Regions from separate parts of the Streptomyces sp. SM18 genome, predicted to be linked through region 1. Evidence: predicted binding sites of a transcription regulator. Region 1 holds the regulator's gene; the other holds the start of a gene.

Region 1 (8,846 bases):
AGTTCCGGCTGCTGCCGCGCGACCTGGACATCGAGCACGGGGAGCTGACCCCCAGCCTCAAGCTCAAGCGGCCGGTCGTCGAGCGCGAGTACGGCGACCTCATCGAGGAGATGTACGCGGGCTCCCGGGAGGCGTGAACGGAGCATGGCCGGAGGCGTGCACGGAGCACGGCCGGAGGCGTGAACGGGGCGGGGCCGGAGGGCGTGACCGAGACATGACCGAGGGGTGACCCACGGGGACCGAGGGCGTGGCGCGCGGGTAGGCGCGCACTTCAGGGCCGGGACGGGCGAGTGCGCGGGCGCACGCCGGTCCCGGCCCGTTTCTGTCCGACGTGGATCGTTTTGGTCACTCGGTGCTTATGGGTGCGCCCGGTCTGTCACTCTGTCCTAGGGTCTTTCGTCCTGCGCCGTGTTCCGGACGAGAGGCCCCGGACCGTCAGCGGCGTATCGCGAGACCGTCAGGAGCCGCACCGTGGGGCCCATTCCCTTGCAGCGGGACATCGTGCACCGTCCCGGAAGCGTCGTCGCCGGTCAGGGCGACGACCCTCGTTCGGTCGCCCGTACGAGCCTGCCCGGCATTCCGCTGGCCCCCTCCGCGGGCCGCCGGTTCGTCAGGGCCGCGCTGGCCGAGTGGGCCGCGCTCGGCCTGCCCGGTCCCGGAGGTTTCGGCGACCGGCTCGCCGACGACGCCGTGACCGTCGCCAACGAACTCGTCACCAATGCCGTCGTGCACGCCGGCACGGCGGTCGAGCTGCTCCTGCGCCTGGAGTGCGCCTCCGGCGCGGAACCCGCCGCGCTCGTGCTGGAGATCACCGACCACCACCCCGCCCGCTCGGTGCGCGACGACCCGGACCGGCGCCCCGACCCCGCCGAGTACGGCCGCGGGCTCCAGCTCGTCGCCACCCTCGCGGAGTCCTGGGGCATCACCTACCGCACCGGCCTCAAGACCGTCTGGGCCCGGCTGCCCGCGGACGACTGGGAGGACCTGCCCGCCGTCCCCGCGCCCGCGCCGTTCGGGAAGCCGGCGTCCCGGGCCGCCACGGCGGGCGCCCTCACCGCCGCCGGGGACGACGACGGGCGGGACACGGGCCTCGCCGGGCGCGGGGCGCTGTCCTTCCTGGCCGAGGCCTCCGACCTGCTCGCCGGCCAGCTCGACGAGGACCTGGTGGCCGCGATAGCGGGACAGCTGGTGGTGGACCGGCTCGCGGACTGGTGCGCGATCTGGCTGGAGAGCGAGAGCGGCGGCCCCGGGGCGGCCCCGCGGCTCGCCGGGGTCTGGCACCGCGACGAGGCCGCGGCCGACCTGCTGCCCCGCGCTGGAGAAGGAGCCGTTCCGGCTGCCCGAGGGGGTCGGCCCCGGCGCCGTCCCCGTACCGTGGCCGCGCGAGGCCCGGGACGGCCTCGGGGGCTCCGACGGCACGGTCCTCGCGCACGGCATCACCTCCGGCGGGCGGACCCTCGGAGCCGTGCTCGTGGGACGTGAGGGCGTCCCGCACTTCCCCGGCGAGGTCGCGGCCCTCGTCGCGGACTTCGTGCGCCGCGTCGGCCTCGCCGTGGGCGCCGCGCGCGCCTACACCCGGCAGGCCACCATCAGCCGTATCCTCCAGCGCGGTCTGCTGCCCAGCAAGGTCGCCGACATACCGGGCGTCGCCAGCGCCCTGGTGTACGAGCCGGGGGACGACGGCGTGGTCGGGGGCGACTTCTACGACCTCTTCCCCTGCCCCGGCGGCCGCTGGTGCTTCGTCCTCGGGGACGTCCAGGGCAGCGGCCCCGAAGCAGCCGTCGTCACCGGGCTCGCCCGGCCGTGGCTGCGCCTGCTGTCCCGGGAGGGCTTCGGCGTCGGTGAGGTCCTGGAGCGGCTCAACCGGCTGCTGCTGGACGACGCGATGGAGGCCGCCGAGGCCGCCGCCCTGATGGTCGCGGCGGCGGGCGGCCGGCAGATCCAGGACGGCTCCCAGTCCCGCTTCCTCTCCCTGCTGTACGGCGACATCGTGCCGCTGCCCGGCGGCGGGGTCCGCTGCACCGTGGCCAGTGCCGGGCATCCGTTGCCGCTGCTGCTGCGCCCGGACGGATCCGTACGCCCGGCCGCCGAGCCGCAGGTCCTGCTCGGGGTGGTCGACGACGTCGTGTACGAGAGCCAGAGCTTCGACCTGGCGCCCGGCGACAGCCTCCTGTGTGTCACCGACGGGGTGACCGAGCGGCGCTCCGGACGGCTGATGTTCGACGACGGCGACGGCCTCGCGCTGGCCCTGTCCGCCTGCGCGGGGCTCTCGGCCGACGGCATCGCCGACCGGATCAGACGGGACGTCCACGCGTTCGCCGAGCAGCCGCCCGACGACGACCTCGCCCTGCTCGTGCTCCAGGTCGGCCCGCCGGAGGGCGGACAGGCCGCCCCGCCGGAGCGTGGAGGGGAGAACTCCGGCGTCGGGTGACAATGGACGGTATGCCTTCCGTACTGCCCGATGGTGAACCCGTGCCCGACGACGGGGCGCTGCCTCGCCACGCCCTGGAAGGCGCCGCCGGCCGCCCGCTCGGCTTCTACCTGCACGTGCCCTACTGCGCCACCCGCTGCGGGTACTGCGACTTCAACACCTACACCGCGACCGAGCTGCGCGGCTCCGGGGGCGAGCGGGCCTCCCAGGACACCTACGCGGACCACCTGGTCGAGGAGGTGCGCCAGGCCCGCAAGGTGCTCGGCGACGACCCCCGGCCGGTCCGCACGGTCTTCGTCGGCGGCGGTACGCCGACGCTGCTGCCCGCCGCCGACCTGGTCAGGATGCTGGCGGCGGTCCGTGAGGAGTTCGGGCTCGCGGACGACGCGGAGATCACCACGGAGGCCAACCCGGAGTCTGTCGGCCCGGCCTATCTTCAGGCCCTGCGGGAGGGCGGCTTCAACCGGGTCTCCTTCGGCATGCAGAGCGCCCGGCAGCACGTCCTGAAGGTCCTGGACCGCACCCACACCCCGGGCCGTCCCGAGGCCTGTGTCGCCGAGGCCCGCGCGGCCGGCTTCGAGCACGTCAACCTGGACCTGATCTACGGCACCCCGGGGGAGTCCGACGACGACTGGCGGGCCTCCCTGGACGCGGCGATCGGCGCGGGCCCCGACCATGTGTCCGCCTACGCGCTGATCGTCGAGGAGGGCACCCAGCTCGCCCGGCGCATCCGGCGCGGCGAGGTGCCGATGACCGACGACGACGTCCACGCCGACCGGTACCTGATCGCCGACGAGGTGATGGCCGACGCGGGCTTCTCCTGGTACGAGGTGTCGAACTGGTCCCGTACGCCCGAGGGCCGGTGCCTGCACAACGAGTTGTACTGGCGGGGCGCCGACTGGTGGGGCGCGGGTCCCGGCGCGCACAGCCACGTCGGGGGCGTGCGCTGGTGGAACGTCAAGCACCCCGGGGCGTACGCGCAGGCGCTCGTCGAGGGGCGCTCACCCGGGGCCGGCCGGGAGGTCCTCGGTGACGAGGACCGGCGGGTGGAGCGCATCCTGCTGGAGCTGAGGCTGGTGGAGGGCTGCCCGCTGTCCCTGCTCGCCCCGGCGGGGCTCGCGGCGGCGGAGCGGGCGGTGGCGGACGGGCTGCTGGAGCCCGGACCGTACGCGGAGGGCCGCGCGGTGCTCACCCTGCGCGGACGGCTGCTGGCGGACGCGGTGGTCCGGGACCTGGTGGACTGACGGGGCGGGGCGGGGCGGGGCCCGGTCCCGGCGCGAGGCGGGGCGCATCACACGCGCCCCCGCGCGAACGGACGCGCCCCGGCCGCCGGCACCCCGGACTTCCGCGCCCCGGCCTCGGGGCGGACAGCCCCTCAAGCGGCCCGAAGCGTCACGCAAAGCCCCCTCAGGCCGGAAGCGTCACGAAGTCGATCAGTTCCTCCACGCGCCCCAGCAGCGCGGGTTCCAGGTCCTTGTACGAGTGCACCCGCGACAGGATGTGCTGCCAGGCCGCGCCGGTGTTCTCCGGCCAGCCCAGGGCCTCGCACACCCCGGTCTTCCAGTCCTGGCCGCGCGGAACCGACGGCCACGCCCGGATTCCGACCGACGACGGCTTCACGGCCTCCCAGACGTCGATGTACGGATGCCCCACCACGAGCACGTGCGCGTCCGTGACCTGGGCGGCGATCCGGGACTCCTTGGAACCCGGCACCAGATGGTCGACCAGCACCCCCAGCCGGGCGTCCGGCCCGGGGGCGAAGTCGCGGACGACGGCCGGAAGGTCGTCCACGCCCTCCAGGTACTCCACCACCACGCCCTCGATCCGCAGGTCGTCGCCCCAGACCCGCTCCACCAGTTCGGCGTCGTGCCGCCCCTCCACGTAGATCCGGCCCGCGCGGGCCACCCGCGCCCGCGCCCCCGGCACCGCCACCGACCCCGACGCCGTACGGGCCGGACGGGCCGGGCCGCCCGCCGAGGGGCGGACCAGCGTGACCACCGTGCCCTCCAGCAGGAAGCCGCGCGGCTCCATCGGGAACACCCGGTGCTTGCCGAAACGGTCCTCCAGGGTGACCGCGGGCCCCTGGGCCGTCTTCTCGCACCGGATCACCGCACCGCAGAAGCCGGTGGACACCTCTTCCACCACCAGATCGGGTTCGGCGGGGACCTCGGGGACGGGGGCGGACCTCTTCCACGGCGGGGTCAGGTCCGGCTGATAGCTGCGCATGGACCGACGATAGGCCGGGGCCCGTTCACGACACGCCGAAGCGGGCCGCCAGCCGGACCCGCTGCGCCCGTACGAACGCCGCGTCCACCACCGCCCCGTGCCCCGGGACGTACAGCGCGTCCTCGCCGCCGAGCTCCAGCAGCCGGTCCAGCGCGGCCGGCCAGCGGGCGGGTACGGCGTCGGGGCCCGCCTGCGGTTCGCCCGACTCCTCGACCAGATCACCGCAGAGCACCACCACGGGTGAGCCGGGCACCAGGACCGCCAGGTCGTGGCGGCTGTGGCCGGGGCCCACGTTGGCCAGCAGCACCTGGAGACCGCCGCCGAGGTCGAGCGTCCACTCGCCGCTCACCTGGTGCGCCGGGGCCACCAGGGCGTCCGTCGCCGAGGTGGCGTCGTGTTCGTCCATCCCGTGGCGCAGGGCGTCGGCGCGCAGCTCCGCGGCGCCCCGGGACAGCAGGTCCGCCGTGCCCACCGCGCCGTAGACCTCGGCCCCGGCGAACGCGGCGGTGCCCAGCACATGGTCGAAGTGCGGGTGGCTCAGTGCGATATGCGTCACCCTCCGGCCGAGCAGGCCCTCGGCCTGGGCCCGCAGCTCGGCGCCCTCCCGGAGCGAGGAGCCGGTGTCGTAGAGCAGGGCGGCGTCGGCCCCGGCCACCAGGGCGACGGTCGCGTCCCAGCCGGGAAGGCGCCGGCGGCCCGTACCGTTGCCCAACCGCTCCCAGCCGAAGTCTTCCCAAGCGACGTCCATACGGCGACGCTATCGGCAACGACCCGCGCCGTCCCGCGACGGTGTGGCCGGTCGCCCTTGCCCCGGGCCCACCCCGCCCCCGTACACTGGCCGGGGGATTGCTGGCACTCGAACGGACAGAGTGCCAGGCAGGGACCGAGAACCACCGCTGGAGGTGTGCGCGATGCTCAGCGAACGCAGACTCGAAGTGCTGCGCGCCATCGTCCAGGACTATGTCGGCACCGAGGAGCCCGTCGGCTCGAAGGCGCTCACGGAGCGGCACAACCTGGGGGTCTCCCCGGCCACCGTCCGCAACGACATGGCGGTGCTGGAGGACGAGGGCTTCATCGCCCAGCCGCACACCAGTGCGGGGCGCATCCCCACGGACCGCGGGTACCGCCTCTTCGTCGACAAGCTCGCGGGCGTCAAGCCCCTGTCGTCGCCGGAGCGCCGCGCCATCCAGAACTTCCTCGACGGCGCGGTCGACCTCGACGACGTCGTCGGCCGTACGGTCCGGCTGCTCGCGCAGCTGACCCGGCAGGTCGCCGTCGTGCAGTACCCCTCGCTGACCCGTTCGACGGTGCGGCACGTGGAGTTGCTGTCCCTGGCCCCCGCCCGGCTGATGCTCGTCCTGATCACGGACACGGGCCGGGTCGAACAGCGTATGATCGACTGCCCTGCTCCGTTCGGTGACACCGCTCTGGCGGACCTGCGCGCCCGGCTCAACAGCCGGGTCGTCGGGCGCCGGTTCGCGGACGTCCCGCAGCTGGTGCAGGACCTTCCGGAGTCCTTCGAGAGCGAGGACCGGGCGACCGTCTCCACGGTCCTGTCCGTCCTTCTCGAAACTCTGGTCGAAGAGACGGAGGAGCGGCTGATCATCGGCGGCACCTCCAACCTCACCCGCTTCGGGCACGACTTCCCTGTGATGATCCGGCCGGTGCTGGAGGCACTGGAGGAGCAGGTCGTGCTGCTGAAGCTGCTCGGTGAGGCCACGGACTCAGGCATGACCGTACGGATCGGGCACGAGAACGCCCACGAGGGCCTCAACGCCACGTCCGTCGTCGCGGTCGGCTACGGTTCGGGCGACGAGGCAGTCGCCAAACTCGGCGTGGTCGGACCGACCCGCATGGACTACCCCGGAACGATGGGAGCGGTACGCGCAGTGGCACGTTACGTCGGACAGATCCTGGCGGAGTCGTAAGTGGCCACGGACTACTACGCCGTACTCGGCGTGCGCCGCGACGCGTCTCAGGACGAGATCAAGAAGGCATTCCGCAGGCTCGCGCGCGAGCTGCACCCGGATGTCAACCCCGATCCGAAGACCCAGGAGCGGTTCAAGGAGATCAACGCCGCCTACGAGGTGCTGTCGGACCCGCAGAAGAAGCAGGTCTACGACCTCGGCGGTGACCCGCTGTCCGCCTCGGGCGGCGGCGGTGGCGCGGGTGGTTTCGGAGCCGGCGGCTTCGGCAACTTCAGCGACATCATGGACGCCTTCTTCGGCAACGCGGCCCAGCGCGGGCCCCGTTCGCGGACCCGGCGCGGCCAGGACGCGATGATCCGGCTGGAGATCGACCTCAACGAAGCGGCCTTCGGCACCACCAAGGACATCCAGGTGGACACGGCGGTCGTCTGTACGACGTGCAGCGGCGAGGGCGCCGCCCCCGGCACCTCCGCGCAGACCTGTGACATGTGCCGTGGCCGCGGTGAGGTCTCCCAGGTCACCCGGTCCTTCCTCGGCCAGGTCATGACCTCGCGCCCCTGCCCGCAGTGCCAGGGCTTCGGCACGGTCGTGCCGACCCCCTGCCCGGAGTGCGCCGGTGACGGCCGCATCCGCTCGCGGCGCACGCTGACCGTGAAGATCCCGGCGGGGGTGGACAACGGCACCCGCATCCAGCTCGCGGGTGAGGGCGAGGTCGGCCCCGGCGGCGGTCCCGCCGGTGATCTGTACGTCGAGATCCACGAACTGTCGCACGCGGTGTTCCAGCGGCGCGGCGACGACCTGCACTGCACGGTCACCATCCCGATGACCGCCGCGGCCCTCGGCACCCAGGTGCCGCTGGAGACCTTGGACGGCCTGGAGGAGATCGACATCCGGCCGGGCACCCAGTCCGGCCAGTCGGTCCCGCTGCACGGGCGGGGCATCACGCACCTGCGCGGCGGCGGACGCGGCGATCTGATCGTGCACGTCGAGGTGACCACCCCGATGAAGCTCGACCCCGAGCAGGAGCGGCTGCTGCGGGAGCTGTCCAAGCTGCGCGGCGAGGAGCGGCCCACCGGCCAGTTCCAGCCGGGACAGCAGGGTTTGTTCTCCCGGCTGAAGGACGCCTTCAACGGCCGCTGAACCCACGGGCGTTCCCGCCCCGCGCCGTCCTCCCGCCCGGTATCCGGCGGGCGGGGCGGCGTACGGCCGGGAGACCTCGCGGGGCGGGGCATGGCACGATGCCGTCATGTCCTTGGCGCTGACCGATCTGAGCCGGTATCCCGTCGTACAGGCCCCGATGGCCGGCGGGGCCTCCGGTCCGCCCCTGGCCGCCGCCGTCGCCGAGGCCGGGGGGCTCGGGTTCCTCGCCGCCGGATACAAGACGGCGGACGGGATGTACCACGAGATCAAACAACTGCGCGCCCTGACCGCCCAGCCGTTCGGCGTCAACCTCTTCATGCCGCAGCCCCAGCTCGCGGACACCGGTGCCGTCGAGGTCTACCGCCACCAGCTGGCGGGCGAGGCCGCCTGGTACGAGACCCCGCTCGGCGACCCGGACGCGGACGGTGGCGACGACGGCTACGAGGCCAAGGTCGCGACCCTGCTGGACGACCCGGTCCCCGTGGTGTCCTTCACCTTCGGCTGCCCGAGCCGCGAGGTCCTCGACGCGTTCGCCGCGGCCGGTACGTTCACCGTCGTGACGGTCACCTCCGCCCAGGAGGCGCGGAACGCGCAGTGGGCGGGCGCCCACGCGGTCTGTGTCCAGGGCGTCGAGGCGGGCGGCCACCAGTCCACGCACCGCGACGACCCGCAGGCGGGGCTCGGGGGCACCGGGCTCCTCGCCCTCCTCGCCGAGGTCCGCGAGAGCGTCCAGCTGCCGATCGTCGCGGCGGGCGGGCTGATGCGCGGCTCCCAGATCGCCTCGGTCCTGGCGGCGGGCGCCGACGCCGGGCAGCTCGGGACGGCGTTCCTCGCCTGCCCCGAGTCGGGGGCCCACCGGCTGCACAAACAGGCCCTGACCAACCCGCTCTTCGTCACGACGACCCTGACCCGGGCCTTCTCCGGGCGCCCCGCCCGGGGGCTGGTCAACCGCTTCGTACGGGAGCACGGGCCCTACGCCCCCGCCGCCTACCCCCAGGTGCACCAGCTGACCAGTGGGCTGCGCAAGGCCGCCGCCCAGGCCGGGGACGCCCAGGGCATGGCGCTGTGGGCGGGCCAGGGCCACCGGATGGCACGCGAGCTGCCCGCCGGAGAACTCGTGG
Region 2 (8,846 bases), 2.0 Mb from region 1:
GATGACGACCTTGCGGGCGCTGCCGAGCAGGTCCAGGCCGGCGTTCTCCAGCTTGAGACCGACCTCCTCGGAGATGACGGTGCCACCGGTGAGGATGGCGATGTCGCCGAGCATGGCCTTGCGGCGGTCACCGAAGCCCGGAGCCTTGACGGCGACGGACTTGAAGGTGCCACGGATCTTGTTGACGACCAGGGTGGACAGGGCCTCGCCCTCGACGTCCTCCGCGATGATCAGCAGGGGCTTGCCCGACTGCATGACCTTCTCCAGCAGCGGAAGGAGGTCCTTCACGTTGCTGATCTTGGAGTTGACGATCAGGATGTACGGGTCGTCGAACGACGTCTCCATACGCTCCATGTCGGTGGCAAAGTACGCCGAGATGTAGCCCTTGTCGAAGCGCATACCCTCGGTGAGTTCCAGCTCCAGACCGAAGGTCTGGGACTCCTCGACGGTGATGACGCCTTCCTTGCCGACCTTGTCCATCGCCTCGGCGATCTTGGCGCCGATCTCGGTGTCGGCGGCGGAGATGGAGGCGGTCGAAGCGATCTGCTCCTTGGTCTCCACGTCCTTCGCCTGCTCCAGCAGGGCGGCGGAGACGGCCTCGACGGCCTTCTCGATGCCACGCTTGAGAGCCATCGGGTTGGCACCCGCGGCGACGTTGCGCAGGCCCTCGCGGACGAGCGCCTGGGCGAGAACGGTGGCGGTGGTCGTACCGTCGCCGGCGACGTCGTCCGTCTTCTTGGCGACCTCCTTGACCAGCTCCGCACCGATCTTCTCGTACGGGTCCTCGAGCTCGATCTCCTTGGCGATGGACACACCATCGTTGGTGATCGTGGGCGCGCCCCACTTCTTCTCGAGGACGACGTTACGGCCCTTGGGGCCGAGGGTGACCTTGACGGCGTCGGCGAGCTGGTTCATCCCGCGCTCGAGACCGCGCCGTGCCTCCTCGTCGAACGCGATGATCTTGGCCATGTGAAGTGGTCCTCCCGGACAGGGGTGGATTTCTCCGGACCGAGAGGCGCCCGCGACGGACGGCCTGCGTGCTCAGTGGTTCCTTGCCCCACTGGGCCTGCGGGCCTCACCGGCCCGGTCCAAGTTCTGTCACTCTCACCTGGAGAGTGCTAACGCCAATGATTAGCACTCGACCCCCGCGAGTGCAAGCGCCTTCGAGGAACACCCACCGCGGGGCGGCGGTCGGGCGCGGGCGTCTTCGCTCCCCCGAGGGCGCCACCGAGGGCGCCACCGAGGGCGTCACCCCGGGGGTGTCGCGAGGTTCCCGGCCGGCCGGCACGCGGACACGCGCGCAGGGCCCGTCCCCCCTTTACGGAGGTACGGGCCCTGCGTGCGTGAGTAGTGTCGTTCGACCGACCGCGCCGAGCTCAGCCGACGGCGAGCTTGACCATGTCCGCCTGGGGCCCCTTCTGGCCCTGCGAGATCTCGAACTCAACTCGCTGACCCTCTTCGAGGGTGCGGTACCCGTCCATCTGGATCGCGCTGTAGTGGACGAAAACATCCGCACCACCGTCGACCGCGATGAAGCCGTACCCCTTCTCCGCGTTGAACCACTTGACGGTGCCCTGAGCCATGCCTAACTCCCCTATTACTGGCCCTTGCACGAGCCCGCACTTCGCGGGCCCGGGTCAGAACTCACCCTCCGTCAGGAGAGGGTGGTGTGCGTCGGAACGCGTCGACCGCCGCTGAATGTATCTGTCCAACTGCCCTCTGCAACAGGTCAATCGGACGAGAATTCTGGGCACGCCGGAACACCCGGATGGAGAAATCGGGGGAGATTCCTGGGCAAGTCGGGCCTGACAAAGGCCGCTTATGCCGCAAGTAGTACACGCACTTTGGCTGCTTCTTGTCGTGACGGGGCGCATTCTCATATGCGCGTGGCACGGGCAGCGGAGGGGACTTCCCCAACTGTACCCCGCTCAACCATGCAGAATTGCCCCCTCCGTTTCTCCCGGAGGGGGCAATCATGGGATGGCGCGGCCGGACGGGTCAGCCTCCGGCGACGGCCGGGATGATGGAGATACCGGCGCCGTCCGGGGTGGCCGTCCGCAGGCCCTCCTCGAAGCGCACGTCGTCGTCGTTGACGTACACGTTCACGAAGCGGCGCAGCTTGCCCTCGTCGTCCAGGACGCGGGCGGCGATGCCGGGGTGGTTCTTCTCCAGGGACTCGATGACCTCGGAGAGGACCGAGCCCTCCGCCTCGACCTCGGACAGACCGCCCGTGTAGGTGCGGAGGATGGTGGGGATACGGACCTTGACGCTCATGTGGGTGCCTTCCTCGTTCTCGGGTGGTCAGTTGGCGGCGAGGCCCGCGTCGCGGAACGCCTCGAGGCTGGGCCGGATCGTCGCCGACAGGCCGGTCGTCGGGGCGACCGCGTCGAGCGTCTTCAGCCCGTCGCCGGTGTTCAGGACGACGGTGGTCAGCGCCGGGTCGATCAGCCCCGCCTCGATCAGCTTCTTCGTCACGCCGACCGTCACACCGCCCGCGGTCTCCGCGAAGATGCCCTCGGTGCGGGCCAGCAGCTTGATCGCGTCCACGACCTGCTCGTCGTCGACGTCCTCCACGGCGCCGCCGGTGCGCCGGGCGATGTCCAGGACGTACGGCCCGTCCGCCGGGTTGCCGATCGCCAGGGACTTGGCGATGGTGTTCGGCTTCTGCGGGCGCACCACGTCGTGACCGCCCTTGAAGGCGGCGGAGACCGGGGAGCAGCCCTCGGCCTGGGCACCGAAGATCTTGTACGGCTTGTCCTCGACCAGGCCGAGCCTGATCAGCTCCTGGAGGCCCTTGTCGATCTTCGTGAGCTGCGACCCGGACGCGATCGGGATGACGATCTGGTCGGGCAGCCGCCAGCCGAGCTGCTCGCAGATCTCGTACGCCAGGGTCTTGGAGCCCTCGCCGTAGTACGGGCGCAGGTTGACGTTGACGAAGCCCCAGCCCTCACCGAGCGGGTCGCCGATGAGCTCCGAGCAGAAGCGGTTGACGTCGTCGTAGTTGCCCTCGATGCCGACCAGCTCACCGCCGTAGACGGCGGCCATGACGACCTTGCCCTGCTCCAGGTCGTGCGGGATGAAGACGCAGGAGCGGAAACCGGCGCGGGCGGCGGCGGCGCCCACCGCGCCGGCGAGGTTGCCCGTCGAGGAGCAGGAGAGGGTGGTGAACCCGAAGGCGCGGGCGGCCTCGACGGCGATGGCGACGACACGGTCCTTGAAGGAGTGCGTGGGGTTGCCGGAGTCGTCCTTGACGTACAGGCCGCCGGTGACGCCCAGTTCACGGGCGAGGTTGTCGGCCTTGACCAGCTTGGTGAAGCCGGGGTTGATGTTGGGCTTGTCCGCGACGTCGGACGGCACGGGCAGCAGCGGCGCGTAGCGCCAGATGTTGGCCGGGCCCTCGGCGATGCGCTTCTTCAGCTCCTCGGGCGAGCCGCTCGGCAGGTCGTACGCCACTTCGAGCGGCCCGAAACAGGACGCGCAGGCGAAAAGGGGGCCGAGGGGGAATCGCTCACCGCATTCGCGGCAGGAAAGCGCCGCGGCGGGACCGAGGTCCACGGTGGAAGCGGGGTCGTTCGCGGCAACTGTCTGCACAGCCATGATGGCGGAGGCCCTTTCTCCTCATCTTCCTCGTGACGGATTTCGCCACAAGACGGAATTGGCACCTTCCCCGCCCTGACCTCTCGGTGCGGCGGGGGGGTTGCCGGGACTTCAACGGGCCGTTCCCTCTGTCCCTCTGGATGAGCGCTATGGCACCGGATCCGTGGATCCGGGCGTTTATCGGCGGACCGACCCCGACATGCGAGGGCCATCCGCGTTGTTCAAGACTGTAACCGAAGCCCCGGACGATGGAGGTAGTCGTCCGAACCGCGAGATGGATCACATGCAGGGAGTACCGACCGTGCTGGAAGAGGTCGAACGCTGGCTGACCAGGCGTTCCTGGTCGGCCGCCGACCGTCCGCTCGACCGCCTCACGGCGGCCAGGGAGAAGGACCCGCACCGCGCGAGCGTGAGCGTCGTGCTGCCGGCGCTGGACGAGGAGGCGACGGTCGGCGCGATCGTCGCGGAGATCCGGCGCGAGCTGATGGAGAAGGTCCGGCTGGTCGACGAGCTGGTGGTCATCGACTCCGGCTCCTCCGACGCCACCGCCGAGGTCGCCCGCGCGGCGGGGGCGCGGGTCGTGCACCGGGACGCGGTCCTGCCCCGGATACCGGCCGTCCCCGGCAAGGGCGAGGTGCTGTGGCGCTCCCTGCTGGTGACCACCGGTGAGATCGTCTGCTTCATCGACGCCGACCTCAAGGACTTTTCGGCGGACTTCGTCTCCGGAACCGTCGGCCCGCTGCTGACCGACCCCTCGGTGCAGTTCGTCAAGGCCATGTACGACCGGCCGCTGGGCGAGAGCACCGGCCAGGGCGGCCGGGTCACCGAGCTGGTGGCCCGCCCGCTGCTCAACCTGCACTGGCCCCTGCTGGCGGGCTTCGTCCAGCCGCTGGGCGGGGAGTACGCGGTCCGCCGTTCCCTGCTCGAACAGCTCCCCTTCCCCGTCGGTTACGGGGTGGAGCTGGGCCTGCTCGTGGACGCCCTGCACACGGTGGGTCTGGACGCGCTCGGCCAGGTGGACGTCGGCGTACGCAAACACCGCCACCAGGACGGCCGGGCGCTGGGCCGCATGGCCGCCGCGATCTACCGCACCGCGCAGCTACGGCTGTCCCGGGGCCATCTGGTGCGGCCCGAGATCACCCAGTTCGAGCGGGGCGAGCACGGCTTCGAACCGCGCACCTACCCGGTGGACACCGAGGAGCGGCCGCCGATGGCCCGGATCGCCGAGTACGCCTCCCGCCGGGCGGCCTGAGGGCCGGCCCTCAGGCCGTCGGGCCGGGGCCCGGACGGCCGGGTTCCCAGGCCCTCGGGCCTTGTCACGTTTGGCGGCTTCCGCTTCGGGCTAGGTTCGGGTACATGGTCTCCGAGCACGCTGCCAAGGTCCTCGTCGCGTCCAACCGCGGCCCCGTGTCGTACACCCCGCGGGAGGACGGCTCGCTCGACTCGAAAAGGGGCGGGGGCGGGCTCGTCTCCGGGCTGAGCGCCGTCGAGGACAAGGTGTGGGTGTGCGCGGCCCTGAGTGACGGCGACCGCGAGGCGGTGCGGCGCGGGGTGTCCGAGCCCGGTGTGCGGATGCTCGACATCGACCCCTCCGTGCACACCGACGCGTACAACGGCATCGCGAACTCGGTGCTCTGGTTCGTCCACCACATGCTGTACCAGACGCCGGTGGAGCCCGTCTTCGACGCGGAGTTCCGGCGGCGGTGGGCGTCCTACGAGGCGTACAACCGGTCCTTCGCCGAGGCGCTCGCGGAGGAGGCCGACCCCGGTTCGGCGGTCCTCGTGCAGGACTACCACCTGACGCTCGTCCCCGGCATGCTGCGCGACCTCCGCCCCGACCTGCGGATCGGGCACTTCTCGCACACCCCGTGGGCGCCCGTCGACTACTTCCGGCTGCTGCCCGACGACATCGGCGAGCAGGTGCTGCACGGCATCCTGGGCGCCGACCGGGCCGCGTTCCTGACCCGCCGCTGGGCGGACGCGTTCATCGGCTGCTGCACGGAGATCCTGGGCGGCACCGGCGGGACCCGCATCGGTGTGCACGGCCTCGGCGCCGACGCGGACTTCCTGCGCCGCCGCTCGCACGAGGCGGACGTGGACGGGCGGATGGCGACCCTGCGGGAGCAGGTGGGCGCCGGCCGGAAGACGATCGTCCGGGTGGACCGCACGGAACTCTCCAAGAACATCGTGCGCGGGCTGCACGCCTACCGGGCGCTGCTGGAGGAGCGCCCCGAGTGGCGGGAGCGCGTGGTGCACGTGGCGTTCGCCTACCCCTCACGGCAGGATCTCGCGGTTTACCGCGACTACACGGCGGAGGTCCGGCGGGTCGCCGAGGACATCAACGCGACGTACGGCACCGCGGACTGGACCCCCGTCCTGCTCCACGTCGACGACGACTTCGCCCGCTCCCTCGCCGCCTACCGGCTGGCGGACGTGGCCCTGGTCAACCCGATCCGCGACGGCATGAACCTGGTCGCCAAGGAGGTCCCGGTCGTCTCCGACGACGGCTGTGCCCTGGTGCTCTCCCGGGAGGCGGGTGCCTACGAGGAGCTGGGCGAGGACGCGATCGTGGTCAATCCGTACGACGTGTCGGCCACGGCGGCGGCCCTGCACGAGGCGCTGACCCTGGACGACGACGAGCGGTCGGCCCGCACCGGCCGTCTTGCGGACGCGGCGACGGCGCTGCCGCCGCAGCGGTGGTTCCTGGACCAGCTGGACGCGCTGCGCGCCTAGCCGGCCGGGACCTGCGGGCCGGGCCGGGCCGGGTCGGGCGGGACCGGCCGGTCGCGACCGGCCGTCCGGATCAGTCGGCCCGGGGCCAGTCGGCCGGGACCGTCCCGTCCAGCTCCAGGTGGCGGGCGAGCGACGCCAGCAGGTCCGCCACCTCCGCCGGGCCGGACAGCAGCAGGTCGGCCCGTGCCGCGAGTTCGGGGACCTCGGTGCCGCTGCACACCAGCAGGCCGTAGACGCCCTGGGCGCGGAGCGCCTCCACGGTGGCGTACGCGGCGAGGTCCCCGAGGTCGTCCCCGGCGTACAGCACGGCCTCGGCGCCCGTCTCCCGTACGTACTCCGCCAGCGCCACACCCTTGTCCATGCCCGGCGGGCGCAACTCCAGGACGAGACGGCCGGGTTCGACGATCAGGCCGTGCCGTCCGGCGAGGTCGGTCAGCGGGCCGCGCAGGGCTTCGAAGGCGGCCTGGGGGTCGGTCGCCCGGCGGGTGTGGACGGCGAGGGCGTGGCCCTTGTCCTCGACCCGTGCGCCCTCGGCGGCGGTCCGCTCCAGGACGGCGGCGAGTTCGGCGCGGACGGCCTCGACGCCCGGGGACGGTTCGGGGGCGTGGACGGTGTCCGTGGCGGCGTCCCACCGCTCGGCGCCGTAGTGGCCGAGCACGACGAGGTGGTCCAGGCCGGGTGCCCCGGCGAAACCGCCGTACCGGACGGCGACGTCGGCCGGGCGGCCGGTGATCACGGCCACCGAGGCGACCCGCGGGGCGAGCGCGGAGAGGGCAGGGACGGCGTCGGCGTGGGCGCGGGACTGCTCGGGGTCCGGGACGATGTCGGCGAGTGTGCCGTCGAAGTCCAGCGCGACGACGGCACGGGCGGGGCGGGCGAGAAGCGCGGCGAGCCCGTCGCGGCCGGCCTCGGTGGACGGGGCCGGCAGGGGGCGGAGGGGGTCCGGGGTGGCCATGGGGCGAGCGTATCGGGGCCGGGCCGGGGGTGCGGGGTGGATCGGCCGGTGGACGGGCGGGCGTCGGGGCCCCGGCCGGGGCCGGGAGGCGGGAAGGGGCCGCGCGGGTCAGCCGCTCCGGGACCGGGAGGCGGGAAGGGACCGGGAGGCGGGAAGGGGCCGCGCGGGTCAGCGGCTCCGGCGCCGGGTGTCGCGGATCCGGCGCAGGCGGTTGACCGTGACCGGGTCCTCCGCCAGGGCGCGGCGGTCGTCCAGGAGGGCGTTGAGGAGCTGGTAGTAGCGGACCGGGGAGATGCCCAGCCGCTCCCGGATCGCGCGTTCCTTGGCGCCCGGACCCGGCCAGGACTGCCGTTCCACCGCCAGCACCGCGCGCTCCTGGTCGGAGAGCGCGGCATCGGGGCCCTGGTCGGCGGCGGTCATATCGCCCAACCTACTCCGCGCTCTCCGCCTCACGCGCCACGGAGGCGATGTTCCCGAGCACGGTCTCCGGGTTGCCGCCCGGCTCGACCGCGGAGCCGATCTTCTCCTTGACCGCCTCGCTGACCTGCGCCCATGACGTCTTGCCGAACGGGTAGAGCTGGGAGTTGGGCAGCGCCGCCACGAAGTCGTGCAGCTTCTTCTGCTTGCGGTCGGCCTCCATCCGCGCCGACGCGCTCCCGGTCACCGGCAGCAGGTCGTAGGCGTCGGCGAAGGCCAGGACGTTCGTGTCCTCGTACGCGAAGTCGAGGAAGGTGCCTATCTCCTTGCGGTGGCCGTTCTGCTTGAAGCCCATCATCCAGTCGGCCACGCCCATCGAACCCTCGGTCGGACCGTCGGGCCCCGGCAGCGGGACCATGCCGACCTCGACGCCCTTCTTCTCGGCGTCCTGCATGAGCGTCGGATGGCCGTTGAGCATGCCCACCTCGCCCTTGGTGAACGCCTCGAACGCCTTCGCCCGGTCGAGCTTGCCGGGGGCGACCGGCCCGGTGAGCCCCTTGCCGACGAGGTCGTCCCTCAGCCACTGGAAGGTCTCGACGTTGGCCGCGGAGTCGATGGCGTACGTACCGGAGTCGTCGGTGTAGCCGCCACCCCCGCTGAGCAGCCACATCAGGGTCTCGGCCTGGGACTCCTCCTGGCCGAGGGGCAGCGCGAAGGGATAGGTCACCCCGCTCTTCTTGAGCTTCTCGGCGTCGGCGCCGATGTCGTCCCAGGTCTGGGGGGCGTCGATGCCGGCCTGTGCGAACAGCCCCTTGTTGTAGAAGAGCAGCCGGGTGCTCGCCACGAACGGGAGGCCGTACAGGGCGCTGCCGACCTTGCCCGCCTCGCTGAGCGAGGGGAGGAAGTTGGACTCGGTCCGGATGGCGAGCATCTCGTTGGCGCGGTAGAGCTTGCCGGCCTTGGCGTAGTCGGCGTACGCGCCGATCTGCGCGATGTCCGGGGCCTCGTCGCGCTTGACCATGTCGGCGACCTCGCGGTCGACGTCCTTCCAGGAGTGGACGGTGACGTCGACCTTGATGCCGGGGTGGGTCTTCTCGAACGTGGTGACGAGGTCGTCCCAGTACTTCTTCGAGCTGTTCTCCGC

What was found. Region 1 encodes HrcA, which represses chaperone genes, less so after heat shock. Its sites were predicted from a motif close to TTNGCACTCNGNNNNNCNGAGTGCNAA; they were not measured.
Region 2: the regulator HrcA is predicted to act here: its motif matches at 1,132-1,158, upstream of groL (chaperonin GroEL).

What each region holds. Positions count from the first base shown of each region.
Region 1 covers NZ_CP029342.1:2,127,799-2,136,644, reverse strand. Annotated here, with positions in the region: gene B9S64_RS09595 (long-chain fatty acid--CoA ligase) at 1-137, shown strand, start outside; partial or broken gene B9S64_RS09590 (SpoIIE family protein phosphatase) at 472-2,431, shown strand; gene hemW (radical SAM family heme chaperone HemW) at 2,434-3,675, shown strand; gene B9S64_RS09580 (DUF3097 domain-containing protein) at 3,839-4,657, opposite strand; gene B9S64_RS09575 (MBL fold metallo-hydrolase) at 4,683-5,405, opposite strand; gene hrcA (heat-inducible transcriptional repressor HrcA) at 5,569-6,585, shown strand; gene dnaJ (molecular chaperone DnaJ) at 6,586-7,725, shown strand; gene B9S64_RS09560 (nitronate monooxygenase) at 7,832-8,846, shown strand, end outside.
Region 2 covers NZ_CP029342.1:4,087,230-4,096,075, reverse strand. Annotated here, with positions in the region: gene groL (chaperonin GroEL) at 1-969, opposite strand, end outside; gene B9S64_RS18550 (cold-shock protein) at 1,377-1,583, opposite strand; gene B9S64_RS18545 (MoaD/ThiS family protein) at 1,999-2,274, opposite strand; gene thrC (threonine synthase) at 2,302-3,597, opposite strand; SAM riboswitch class I at 3,616-3,744, opposite strand; gene B9S64_RS18535 (glucosyl-3-phosphoglycerate synthase) at 3,899-4,849, shown strand; gene B9S64_RS18530 (trehalose-6-phosphate synthase) at 4,954-6,330, shown strand; gene otsB (trehalose-phosphatase) at 6,401-7,285, opposite strand; gene B9S64_RS18520 (DUF3263 domain-containing protein) at 7,454-7,705, opposite strand; gene B9S64_RS18515 (extracellular solute-binding protein) at 7,716-8,846, opposite strand, start outside.